4 regions of the Citrobacter amalonaticus genome follow, and region 1 is predicted to be linked to each of the others. Evidence: predicted binding sites of a transcription regulator. Region 1 holds the regulator's gene; each other region holds the start of a gene.

Region 1 (3,167 bases):
CAGGTCGCCGCCGGCACACCGCCGATATTGGCGATGGTCAGCCCCATAAACATAGTGGCAACGGCGCTCGCCTGTTTGTGCTTCGGCACCACGCTTGCCGCCACCACCGAACCCAGGCCAAAGAATGCGCCGTGGTTAAGGCTGGTTAAAATACGTGACAACATCAGCGTGGTGTAATCCGGCGAAATCGCCGAGAGCACGTTACCGAGCGTAAAAATAGCCATCAGAAAAATGAGCGCATTACGGCGTCCGCGATGTGACAGCAACAGCGTCATCAGCGGCGCGCCGACCATCACGCCTACCGCATAAGCGCTAATCAGCATACCTGCCGCAGGGATGGACACATCAACGCCACGCGCGATGACGGGCAGCAGACCCATTGGCGAGAATTCGGTGGTACCGATGCCGAACGCGCCGATGGCCAGCGCCAGTAACGGATAATTAATTTTCATGCAGTGATGACTCCGGCTCTTCGCGACAGGGCGCGATGCTTAACTAAGAGTCAAAAGCATGACATCAATCACAAAAAAAGAGAAGTTAACAAAAATACAAAAGACTTTTGCAGATTCAATAACAATATGACAGGAGGTTCGAGGGAGCAGGAACTCCCCCGAGGGGGATCAGTGCAGTGCCGCCGTCAGGCCGCCCGCAACGATTAAAGCCAGAACAATAAACGTGGTCACTAATGAAAATTTCAGATCGGTGCTCATCAACTTTTCTCCTTTTTATTCCCACACAAAAAGTGATATAGCGCATTTTTACACACTTGAGTGTAAAAATCTCCCACGATTTAGAGTGATATGTGCTTTTAATACTTCCCCTTTTCGTAAAGATCAGACAAAATTCGACGCTTACTTGATTAGCGTACCGGCCATTGACCCCTTCCTGACGTTCCGTGTCGTTTCCCGGCGTGCCGCAGCCCTGATGTTGGGCACAGGATGAGTAAAGGCAAACGTTTACTTAGCGTAATTTAATGTTCAGGTTGGGTCTGGAGTGAGATTTAATGGCAACAATTAAAGATGTAGCGAAGCGCGCAAACGTTTCCACTACAACCGTGTCACACGTAATTAACAAAACGCGTTTCGTCGCTGAAGAAACACGCAATGCAGTGTGGGCGGCAATCAAAGAATTGCACTATTCCCCCAGCGCGGTTGCCCGCAGCCTGAAAGTCAACCATACCAAGTCTATCGGTTTGCTGGCGACGAGCAGCGAAGCCCCCTATTTTGCCGAAATTATTGAAGCGGTTGAGAAGAACTGCTTCCAGAAGGGCTATACCCTGATCCTCGGTAACGTCTGGAACAACCTGGAAAAACAGCGTGCCTATCTGTCCATGATGGCGCAAAAACGCGTTGATGGCCTGCTGGTAATGTGTTCCGAATACCCCGATCCCCTGCTCTCAATGCTGGAAGAATATCGTCATATCCCGATGGTGGTGATGGACTGGGGCGAAGCCAAAGCCGACTTCACCGATACGGTGATTGATAACGCCTTTGAAGGCGGTTATATGGCAGGCCGTTACCTCGTTGAGCGCGGACATCGCGAAATTGGCGTGATCCCAGGACTGATGGAGCGTAACACTGGCGCAGGCCGTCTGGCCGGTTTTATGAAGGCGATGGATGAAGCGCTGATTAAAGTGCCTGAAAACTGGATTGTACAAGGCGACTTCGAGCCGGAATCCGGCTACCGCGCTATGCAGCAAATTCTGTCGCAGGCGCATCGCCCGACGGCGGTCTTCTGTGGCGGCGATATCATGGCGATGGGCGCCCTGTGCGCCGCCGATGAGATGGGTCTGCGCGTCCCGCAGGACGTGTCGCTGATAGGCTACGACAACGTGCGCAACGCCCGTTTCTTTACGCCGGCGTTGACCACTATCCACCAGCCAAAAGATTCGCTGGGTGAGACGGCCTTTAATATGTTGCTGGACCGCATCGTCAATAAACGCGAAGAGTCGCAGTCTATTGAAGTCCACCCGCGCCTGGTGGAGCGCCGCTCCGTTGCGGATGGCCCGTTCCGCGACTACCGTCGTTAAGCCTCTTCTGCGGGAGTCTCATCTGGCTCCCGCAACCACTCTTTGTTCAGCGTTTCACTGTCTCCCAGATAATCCAGCAGCCAGATCAGCGCAGGTGACATATCATTCTGCTGCCAGGTCAGGCAACAGGCCGCATCCGGGAACGGGTTCTCCAGATTTAACACGACCCACTGCCCCTTGTTAAGATACGGCTTGGCGAAATGCGTCGGTACCATGCCGACACAGAGTCCGGCGCTAATACAGGTCGCGGAGGAATCCCAGTCCGGCACCACCACCCGCTTCTGGTTGTCCAGCAGCCAGGTCACGCGCTTCGGCAGAGTGCGGGACGTATCTTCCAGCACCAGCGACGGCCAGTTGCGCAACGTGTCATCGCTTAACGGCCCGCTCATAGCGGCCAGCGGATGCGTACTGGCAACGACGCAACACCAGCTCAGCTTACCCATATCGCGGAACGTGTATCGTCCTCCCACCGGGATCGCCTGGGTTGCCCCGATGGCGAGTTCGACCCGGCCATCTGACAGCGCGTCCCAGACGCCATTAAACACCTCTTGAAAGACCAGTAGCTCCACGTCATCAAAGTGGCGGTAGAAATCGACGATCAATTGCCGCGTGCGTTCCGGTCGCACGATATTGTCCACCGCGATGGGAAGTTGCCCACGCCAGCCGTTGGCGATCTGCTGACACTGCTGGCGCGTGATCTGCATTTTTTTGATGACAGAGCGGCCTTCTTTCAAAAACCAGGCGCCCGCCGGGGTTAACACTACATCACGATGGCGACGTTCAAAAAGCGGGACGGCCAGCCACTCTTCCAGTTGGCGAACCGTGTAGCTGACCGCCGAAGGCACCCGGTGCAACTCCTGGGCCGCAGAACTAAAACTCCCGTTGCGCGCCACGGCATCGACGACTTCCAGCGCATATTCTGACCACATAATCTGCCTACAAAATTTTTGAATGCAATAAACAAATATTACCGTTTCACAAGCCGAAATTCACTCCCTACACTCTGCGCCAGTGTGATTAATCAAAATTAGAGAACAACTATGCAACCAGGAAAAGGGTTTTTAGTCTGGCTGGCAGGGCTCAGCGTGTTGGGTTTTCTGGCAACCGACATGTATTTGCCCGCATTTGCCGCCATTCA
Region 2 (3,167 bases), 1.8 Mb from region 1:
GCTAACGCTTACCGGGCCTACGCATGCCTTGTAGGCCGGATAAGCGCAACGCCATCCGGCAAAGGCGTATTTACTCGTCTTCTAACAATGCTTCGTACGCAGTGGCATCCAGCAGCGAGTCCAGTTCGCTCTCATCACTGGCTTTGATTTTGAAGATCCAGCCATCGGTGTACGGCTCGCTATTCACCAGTTCCGGGGAGTCGCTCAGCGCATCGTTAACGGCCACGATCTCACCGCCGATCGGCGCATAGATGTCAGAAGCGGCTTTGACCGATTCGGCAACTGCGCAGTCATCACCCGCGCTCACGGTCGCGCCGACTTCCGGCAGGTCAACAAAAACCATGTCGCCCAACAGTTCCTGAGCGTGTTCGGTAATGCCAACGGTGTAAGAGCCGTCAGCTTCTTTGCGCAGCCATTCGTGTTCTTTACTGTATTTCAGTTCTGCTGGTACGTTGCTCATCAATCAATCTCCAGAAAAGGATGAATCACGCGACGGCTTTGCCGTTACGCACAAAAACAGGTTTAGTCACTTTTACCGGCATTTCGCGGTTGCGAATCTGCACAATGGCCGTTTCGCCAATGCCAGCGGGTACGCGCGCCAGCGCAATGCTGTAGCCCAGCGTCGGTGAGAAGGTACCGCTAGTGATAACGCCTTCCAGTTGATTACCCTGGGCGTCAGTGAAACGTACCGGCAGTTCATTACGCAGAACGCCTTTCTCGGTCATCACCAGGCCAACCAGCTGCTCGTGGCCTTTTTCACGCTGGAGTTCCAGCGCTTCACGGCCGATAAAATCGCGGTCTGTCGGCTCCCACGCGATGGTCCAGCCCATATTAGCCGCCAGCGGGGTGATCCCTTCGTCCATCTCCTGACCATACAGGTTCATACCCGCTTCCAGACGCAGCGTATCGCGCGCGCCCAGACCACACGGTTTCACGCCCGCTTCCACCAGCGCACGCCAGAAATCCGCCGCCTTTTCATTCGGCATCGCAATCTCATAGCCCGCTTCACCGGTATAACCGGTCGTGGCGATAAACAGGTCGCCGGCCTGCACGCCGAAGAACGGTTTCATGCCTTCAACGGCTTTGCACTGCTCGTCAGTAAACAGGGATGCCGCCTTCGCCTGCGCGTTAGGCCCCTGCACCGCGATCAGCGACAGGTCATCACGCACGGTAATGTCGATGGCAAAAGGTTCAGCGTGTTGGGTAATCCAGGAGAGGTCTTTTTCGCGAGTGGCGGAGTTAACAACGAGGCGGAAGAAGTCTTCGGTAAAGTAATAGACAATCAGGTCATCTATCACGCCGCCCGAGGCGTTAAGCATACCGGAATAAAGAGCCTTGCCGGTTTTCGTGAGCTTTGCCACATCGTTCGCCAGCAGATAACGCAAGAACTCCCGAGTGCGACTGCCGCGCAGATCGACGATGGTCATGTGCGACACATCAAACATTCCGGCATCGGTGCGAACCGCATGGTGTTCATCGAGCTGAGAACCATAATGCAGCGGCATCATCCAGCCGTGGAAATCGACCATGCGCGCGCCGCATAGCGTGTGTTGTTCGTACAAAGGCGTCTGTTGAGCCATCTTGTCCTCATTGAATAAGCGGGGCTGACCACCCTTTCGCAGCGAAAATTGCCGCCACGAAACCCGGCATCGAAGTCACTCCTGGGCTCCGACGCAAACGTTCTCTTTGCCCCTGAACTTACCACCGAAACCCACGCTAAACCATAAAACAAAATTAACCATCACATTAGCTTATGACTAAAAATCGCCAAAACATCATCAGCATAAAAAACCATTAATAAGCCTATCAACACGGATTAACGATAAGCATTCATTCATAACAGGCGCACATATCAACATTAAACGCTAAAAAAATGTCAAAACTGGCGTTACGCAAAAATCACGACATTAGAAAATATAATGCGAAAAGAAGAGTGAAATTAGTTTATTTCAAATGAGGGAAGCCTCCCGGCGAAGACGCCGGGAGAAGGAAATGTGACGGGTTTCAAATTCTATAAAAGAGGTGAATTCTTAGCGAAGCCACTCAGGCAGATCGTTTAATCCCATTGCCTGACGGAGAAGTTGCGGTTTAACGCCAGGGAGGGTGTCAGCCAGTTTCAGTCCCATATCACGCAGCAGTTTTTTCGCCGGATGCGTTCCCGCAAACAGCTCGCGGAACCCCTGCATGCCCGCGAGCATCATCGCGGCGCTGTGCTTACGGCTGCGCTCATAGCGACGCAAATAGAGGTACTGACCGATGTCTTTGCCCTGACGATGCAGACGTTTGAGCTCATCCACCAGTTCTGCGGCATCCATGAAGCCAAGGTTTACGCCCTGTCCGGCCAGCGGATGGATGGTATGCGCAGCGTCGCCCACCAGCGCCAGACGATGCGCGGCGAACTGACGCGCATAGCGTCCTGTCAGCGGAAACACCTGGCGTTCGCTTTCCACCCGACACAGCCCCAGACGATTATCAAACGCGATGTTCAGCGCCTGATTAAATTGCTCATCGCTGGCCTGCTGCATCCGCTCAGCCTCTTGTGGCGCAAGCGACCAGACGATGGAGCACAAATGCGGATCGCTGAGCGGCAAAAATGCCAGAATACCATCACCGTGAAACGCCTGACGGGCAACCGCACCGTGCGCGTCTTCGGTGCGAATAGTCGCGACCAGCGCATGATGGCGATAATCCCAGAAGGTCAGCGGAATGTCTGCTTTATTACGCAACCACGAGTTTGCCCCGTCGGCACCAATCACCAGGCGTGCGGTGAGCATTGCGCCATCTTTCAGCGTCAGGAAGGCTTCGTTTTCGCCCCACGCCACCTGCTGCAATTCGGCAGGCGCCATCAGCGTGATATCGGAGGATTGTTGCGCTTTTTGCCACAGCGCGTAATGGATCACCGCGTTCTCCACGATATGGCCCAGATGGCTGTAGCCCATGCTTTGGTCATCAAATTCAATACGGCCAAAGCTGTCCTTATCCCACACTTCCATCCCGTGATAGCAACTGGCGCGGCGAGCCACAATGTCTGACCAGACGCCCAGACGGGTAAGCAGTTTTTCACTGGCGGCATTGATCGCCGACACGCGCAGCGCAGGAGCGGCATCCGCCGCCAACGGCTGCGGTTCACGCTGTTCGAGCACAGCGACACGTAAACCGCTGCCCTG
Region 3 (3,167 bases), 1.1 Mb from region 1:
GCACTGCGCGCCAGCGGCCTGAACGTCAGTGAACAGGCGATCCGCGACGGGATTGCCCGGGCGATTCTTCCGGGACGTTTCCAGATTGTGAGCGAGTCGCCGCGCGTCATCCTTGATGTCGCGCATAATCCCCATGCAGCGGAATATCTCACCGGACGACTGAAAATGTTGCCGAAAAAGGGGCGCGTTCTTGCCGTTATCGGTATGCTACATGATAAGGATATTGCGGGAACGTTGGCCTGGTTGAAAAGCGTGGTCGACGACTGGTATTGTGCTCCGCTGGAAGGCCCCCGGGGCGCAACGGCAGAACAACTGCTGGAACATCTCGGTAAAGGCAGTGTCTATGACAGTGTCGCGCTGGCATGGCATGCCGCTCTGGCAGACGCGAGACCAGAAGATACCGTACTGGTGTGTGGTTCATTTCACACGGTTGCACATGTCATGGAAGTGATGGACGCGGGGAGAATCGGTGGCGAGTAAGTTTCAGAATCGTTTAGTCGGCACGATTGTGCTGGTCGCGCTGGGCGTCATTGTGTTGCCCGGGCTGCTCGACGGGCAGAAAAAACATTATCAGGATGAATTCGCGGCGATCCCGCTGGTCCCGAAACCGGGCGATCGCGATGAGCCGGATATGATGCCAGCGGCAACGCAGGCATTGCCGACCCAGCCGCCAGAAGGGGCGGCGGAAGAGGTACGGGCAGGCGATGCGGCGGCGCCGTCGTTGGATCCGTCACGCTATGCATCAGCGAATAATCCTGAGCTTGATACGACGCCAGCGCCGGTAGAACAGCCCAAACCAAAACCGGTTGAAAAGCCGAAGCCGCAACCGAAGCCACAGCCGCCTGTAGAGGCAACGCCTGCTCCGGTTCCCGCTCCTGCGCCAAAACCGGCGGCAGAAGAGAAACCGGCGCCGACGGGTAAAGCCTACGTTGTGCAGTTAGGTGCGCTGAAAAATGCCGATAAGGTCAATGAGATCGTGGGTAAACTTCGTGCCGCAGGTTTCCGGGTATATACTTCTCCGTCAACGCCAGTACAGGGTAAAATAACCCGTATTCTCGTGGGGCCGGATGCATCACGCGACAAGCTGAAAGGCTCGCTCGGCGAGTTACAGCAAATCTCCGGATTAAGCGGAGTGGTGATGGGGTACAGCCCGAACTAAGTGAGGGTGGTCTGACGACAGCGCTCGGCGTCTTATCAGGCTTCCCATCTTGTTGTTTGTCGGCCGGATAAGGCGTTTCTACCGCCATCCGGCAGTGCCCGAAGAGGCATAAAACGGTATGGCGTTGAAGTTTTTTTCAGCGCCATTTTTATTTACGCACGGGAAGGAAATCCCTACGCAAACGTTTTCTTTTTCTGTTAGAATGCGCCCCGAACAGGACGACAGGGCGTAAAATCGTGGGACACATATGGTCTGGATTGATTACGCCATTATCGCGGTGATTGGTTTTTCCTGTCTGGTTAGCCTGATCCGTGGCTTTGTTCGTGAAGCGTTATCGTTGGTGACATGGGGTTGTGCTTTCTTTGTCGCCAGCCATTACTACACTTACCTGTCTGTCTGGTTTTCGGGCTTTGAAGACGAACTGGTTCGAAACGGGATTGCCATCGCGGTGCTGTTTATCGCGACGCTGATCGTCGGCGCCATTGTGAACTACGTGGTAGGGCAACTGGTTGAGAAAACCGGTCTGTCAGGTACCGACCGGGTTCTGGGGGTCTGTTTCGGGGCTCTGCGCGGCGTGTTGATTGTGGCTGCCATTCTGTTCTTTCTCGACACCTTTACCGGCCTGTCGAAAGGTGAAGACTGGAGTAAGTCACAGCTGATCCCGGAGTTCAGTTTCATCATCAGATGGTTCTTTGACTATCTGCAAAGCTCGTCAAGTTTCTTGCCCAGAGCATAAGCGTTGGGTTGTAGCTTAACGAGGAAAAAGACGTATGTGCGGTATTGTCGGTATCGCCGGTGTTATGCCGGTTAACCAGTCGATTTATGACGCCTTAACAGTGCTTCAGCATCGTGGTCAGGATGCCGCTGGCATTATCACCATCGATGCAAATAACTGCTTCCGTTTGCGTAAAGCAAACGGTCTGGTGAGTGATGTATTTGAAGCTCGCCACATGCAGCGTATGCAGGGCAACATGGGCATCGGTCATGTGCGTTATCCAACGGCTGGCAGCTCCAGCGCCTCTGAAGCTCAACCTTTCTACGTCAACTCCCCGTATGGCATCACGCTTGCCCACAATGGCAACCTGACCAATGCCCACGAACTGCGTAAAAAGCTGTTTGAAGAGAAGCGCCGTCACATCAATACCACCTCAGATTCTGAAATCCTGCTCAATATCTTCGCCAGTGAGCTGGATAACTTCCGCCACTACCCGCTGGAAGCAGACAACATTTTCGCCGCGATTGCCGCGACCAACCGCCAGATCCGCGGCGCGTATGCCTGCGTGGCGATGATTATCGGTCACGGTATGGTTGCCTTCCGTGACCCGAACGGTATCCGTCCGCTGGTGCTGGGTAAACGTGATATCGGCGATGGCCGCACCGAATATATGGTAGCGTCTGAAAGCGTCGCGCTGGATACCCTGGGCTTTGAATTCCTGCGTGACGTTGCGTCGGGCGAAGCGGTTTATATCACTGAGAAAGGGCAGTTATTCACCCGTCAGTGTGCCGAAAACCCGGTCAGCAATCCGTGCTTGTTCGAGTATGTTTACTTCGCGCGTCCGGATTCCTTCATTGACAAGATTTCCGTCTACAGCGCCCGTGTGAACATGGGTACCAAACTTGGCGAAAAAATTGCCCGCGAGTGGGAAGATCTGGATATTGATGTGGTCATTCCGATTCCAGAAACCTCCTGCGATATCGCGCTGGAAATTGCGCGTATTCTCGGCAAGCCGTACCGTCAGGGGTTTGTGAAAAACCGCTACGTCGGTCGTACCTTTATCATGCCGGGACAGCAGCTGCGCCGTAAGTCTGTACGCCGCAAACTGAACGCCAACCGCGCGGAGTTCCGTGATAAAAATGTCCTGCTGGTGGATGACTCCATTGTGCGTGGCACCACCTCAGAGCAGATTATTGAGATGGCACGTGAAGCCGGGGCGAAAAAGGTCTATCTGGCCTCTGCGGCACCGGAGATTCGCTTCCCGAACGTGTATGGCATCGATATGCCTACCGC
Region 4 (3,167 bases), 2.2 Mb from region 1:
TTGCCATTCCGGATACGCGCCGCAGCGATATTATTGACCGCGTGCGCAACGCCTGTACGCAGGAAAGCCGCCAGGCCTACTGGGTCTGTACGCTGATTGAAGAATCTGACCTGTTAGAAGCGCAGGCCGCAGAAGCCACGTGGGAAGAGTTAAAACTCGCGCTACCAGAACTGAACGTCGGCCTGGTCCACGGGCGCATGAAGCCTGCCGAAAAACAGGCGGTGATGGCGGCGTTTAAACAGGGCGAACTGCACCTGCTTGTCGCCACCACGGTGATTGAAGTCGGTGTGGATGTCCCTAATGCCAGTCTGATGATCATCGAAAACCCGGAACGTCTCGGTTTAGCACAGTTACACCAGCTACGTGGACGTGTCGGGCGTGGCGCGGTGGCGTCGCACTGCGTACTGCTCTACAAGTCGCCGTTATCAAAAACGGCGCAGAAACGCCTGCAGGTGTTACGCGACAGCAGCGATGGCTTTGTGATTGCGCAAAAAGATCTCGAAATTCGCGGGCCCGGTGAATTACTGGGTACGCGGCAGACGGGGAATGCAGAATTTAAGGTGGCGGATTTACTGCGCGATCAGGCCATTATTCCGGAAGTTCAGCGTATCGCACGTCACATTCATGAACGTTACCCCCAAGAGGCAAAAGCGTTAATCGAGCGCTGGATGCCGGAAACAGAACGCTATTCTAACGCCTGATGGCGATGCAAAAGCGCGGTGGTTCATCACCACCGCATCTTCACGTTATTGCGCAAAAATAGGCAACAGCAGATACAGCTTAATTACCAGCGCGTTGACGATATCAATGAAAAACGCACCAACCATCGGCACCACCAGAAAGGCCATATGTGAAGGTCCGAACCGCTCGGTAATCGCCTGCATGTTGGCGATTGCCGTCGGCGTCGCCCCCAGACCAAACCCGCAATGGCCCGCCGCCAGCACGGCTGCATCGTAGTTTTTGCCCATCATCCGCCAGGTCACCACTATCGCGTACAGCGCCATAAAGATGGACTGCACCACCAGGATTGCCAGCATCGGCAGGGCCAGCGAAGCCAGTTCCCACAGCTTCAGGCTCATCAGCGCCATGGCCAGAAACAGCGACAGGCTAACGTTCCCGAGAACGGACACCGCGCGCTCAAAGACGCGATAAAAGCCCACCGCCGCCAGGCCGTTACTGACAATCACGCCGACAAACAGCACGCAGACAAACGTAGGCAGCTCAAACACCGTTCCCGCCAACAGTTGCGCAACAATCCGACCTACGGTCAAACAGATAGCGATAAGCGCAATGGTTTCGATCAGCACCAGAGAAGTGATCATCCGCCCGACGTCCGGCTTTTCAAACGCGGTGGGTACCGCCAGGTCGTCAGGCATGCCGTCCGGCGTCGTCGAGTGCTTGACCAGGTAACGCGCAACAGGCCCGCCAATCAGACCGCCGAGGATCAAACCAAACGTCGCGCACGCCATCGCCACTTCCGTCGCGTTAGCAAAGCCGTAGCGTTCGATAAACAGCTTGCTCCAGGCGGCGCCAGTACCGTGGCCGCCAGACAGCGTGATCGAGCCGGCAATCAGCCCCATCAGCGGATCAAGTCCCAGCAGGCTGGCCATCCCAATGCCGATGGCGTTTTGCATCAGCAGCAATCCCACGACGACGATCAGGAAAATGCCCACCACGCGACCGCCTGCCCGTAGGCTGGCGATGTTGGCGTTTAAACCGATGGTAGCGAAAAACGCCAGCATCAGCGGATCGCGTAACGTCATATCAAAGTTCACTTCCCAGCCCATGCTCTTTTTCAGTACTAACAGGGCCAGCGCCACCAACAACCCGCCGGCAACGGGTTCTGGAATCGTGTATTTCTTGAGGAAGGAGACTGAATGAACCAGTTTTCGTCCCAACAGCAACGTCAGCGTTGCAGCAACGAGGGTTGATAAGGTATCGAGTTGAAACATACAAAGCTCCTTGAGTACGTCTGAATCAGTTACGCACGATGTCTTATTCCTGCGGATATTTTTAGCTTTTAGTAGTAATTCGGCATGGATTTTAAGCAGAAAAGAGGGAAAAGTTATATAAAAATGTGATTTTATCTATTTTAAATATTAAGAATACCCACTCGCAAACGTTTGCTTTTACCATCTGGTCAGATAAAATGCCCGCTTTGTCACCACGGGATTATCATTGATGTCTGTTAACACCCTCGAGTCGGAAAATGCGCAACCGGTTGCGCAGACTCAAAACAGCGAACTGATTTATCGTCTTGAAGATCGCCCGCCGCTTCCGCAAACCCTGTTTGCCGCCTGTCAGCATCTGTTGGCGATGTTCGTTGCGGTCATTACGCCGGCGCTGCTCATCTGTCAGGCGCTGGGGTTACCGGCTCAGGATACGCAACACATTATCAGTATGTCGCTGTTCGCCTCTGGCGTGGCCTCCATTATTCAGATTAAAGCGTGGGGTCCGGTGGGTTCAGGGTTGTTATCGATTCAGGGCACCAGTTTTAACTTCGTGGCACCGCTGATTATGGGCGGCACCGCACTGAAAACCGGCGGCGCAGACGTCCCCACCATGATGGCGGCGCTGTTTGGCACCCTGATGCTGGCCAGTTGCACGGAGATGGTGCTCTCCCGGATCCTGCATCTCGCGCGTCGTATCATCACCCCGCTGGTCTCGGGCGTGGTGGTGATGATTATCGGTCTGTCGCTGATTCAGGTGGGGCTGACGTCCATCGGCGGTGGTTATGCCGCGATGAGCGACAACACGTTCGGCGCACCCAAGAATCTGATGCTGGCAGGCGTTGTACTGTTGCTGATTATTCTGCTCAACCGTCAACGTAACCCGTATCTGCGCGTGGCGTCACTGGTTATCGCTATGGCGGCGGGCTATGCGCTGGCATGGTTTATGGGCATGCTGCCGGAAAACAACGCGCCAGCCTCCCAGGAACTGATCATGGTGCCGACGCCGTTGTACTATGGGCTGGGCATTGACTGGAACCTTCTGCTACCGTTGATGCTGGTGTTTATGATTACCTCGCTGGAAACCATCGGCGATATCACTGCAACGTCCGACGTTTCCGAACAGCCCGTTTCTGGCCCGCTGTACATGAAGCGTCTGAAGGGCGGTGTGCTGGCGAACGGCCTGAACTCCTTCGTCTCTGCGGTCTTTAACACCTT

What was found. The regulator PurR, encoded in region 1, represses purine synthesis genes. The targets are predictions, from matches to a motif close to CANGCAAACGTTTGCNTG.
Region 2: gcvT (glycine cleavage system aminomethyltransferase GcvT) is a predicted target of PurR. The motif match lies at 1,671-1,688, and genes of this name have one in related genera.
Region 3: cvpA (colicin V production protein) is a predicted target of PurR. The motif match lies at 1,334-1,351, and genes of this name have one in related genera.
Region 4: gltS (sodium/glutamate symporter) is a predicted target of PurR. The motif match lies at 2,113-2,130, and genes of this name have one in related genera.

The regions. Positions count from the first base shown of each region.
Region 1 is NZ_CP014015.2:4,178,607-4,181,773, reverse strand. Features, by position in the region: gene AL479_RS20330 (MFS transporter) at 1-452, opposite strand, end outside; gene AL479_RS20320 (YnhF family membrane protein) at 621-710, opposite strand; gene purR (HTH-type transcriptional repressor PurR) at 1,004-2,029, shown strand; gene punR (DNA-binding transcriptional activator PunR) at 2,026-2,958, opposite strand; gene punC (purine nucleoside transporter PunC) at 3,070-3,167, shown strand, end outside.
Region 2 is NZ_CP014015.2:1,040,349-1,043,515, forward strand. Features, by position in the region: gene gcvH (glycine cleavage system protein GcvH) at 71-460, opposite strand; gene gcvT (glycine cleavage system aminomethyltransferase GcvT) at 486-1,580, opposite strand; gene AL479_RS24175 (hypothetical protein) at 1,874-1,957, shown strand; gene ubiI (FAD-dependent 2-octaprenylphenol hydroxylase) at 2,031-3,167, opposite strand, start outside.
Region 3 is NZ_CP014015.2:367,382-370,548, reverse strand. Features, by position in the region: gene folC (bifunctional tetrahydrofolate synthase/dihydrofolate synthase) at 1-480, shown strand, start outside; gene dedD (cell division protein DedD) at 470-1,159, shown strand; gene cvpA (colicin V production protein) at 1,407-1,895, shown strand; gene purF (amidophosphoribosyltransferase) at 1,930-3,167, shown strand, end outside.
Region 4 is NZ_CP014015.2:1,971,408-1,974,574, reverse strand. Features, by position in the region: gene recG (ATP-dependent DNA helicase RecG) at 1-701, shown strand, start outside; gene gltS (sodium/glutamate symporter) at 747-1,952, opposite strand; gene xanP (xanthine/proton symporter XanP) at 2,182-3,167, shown strand, end outside.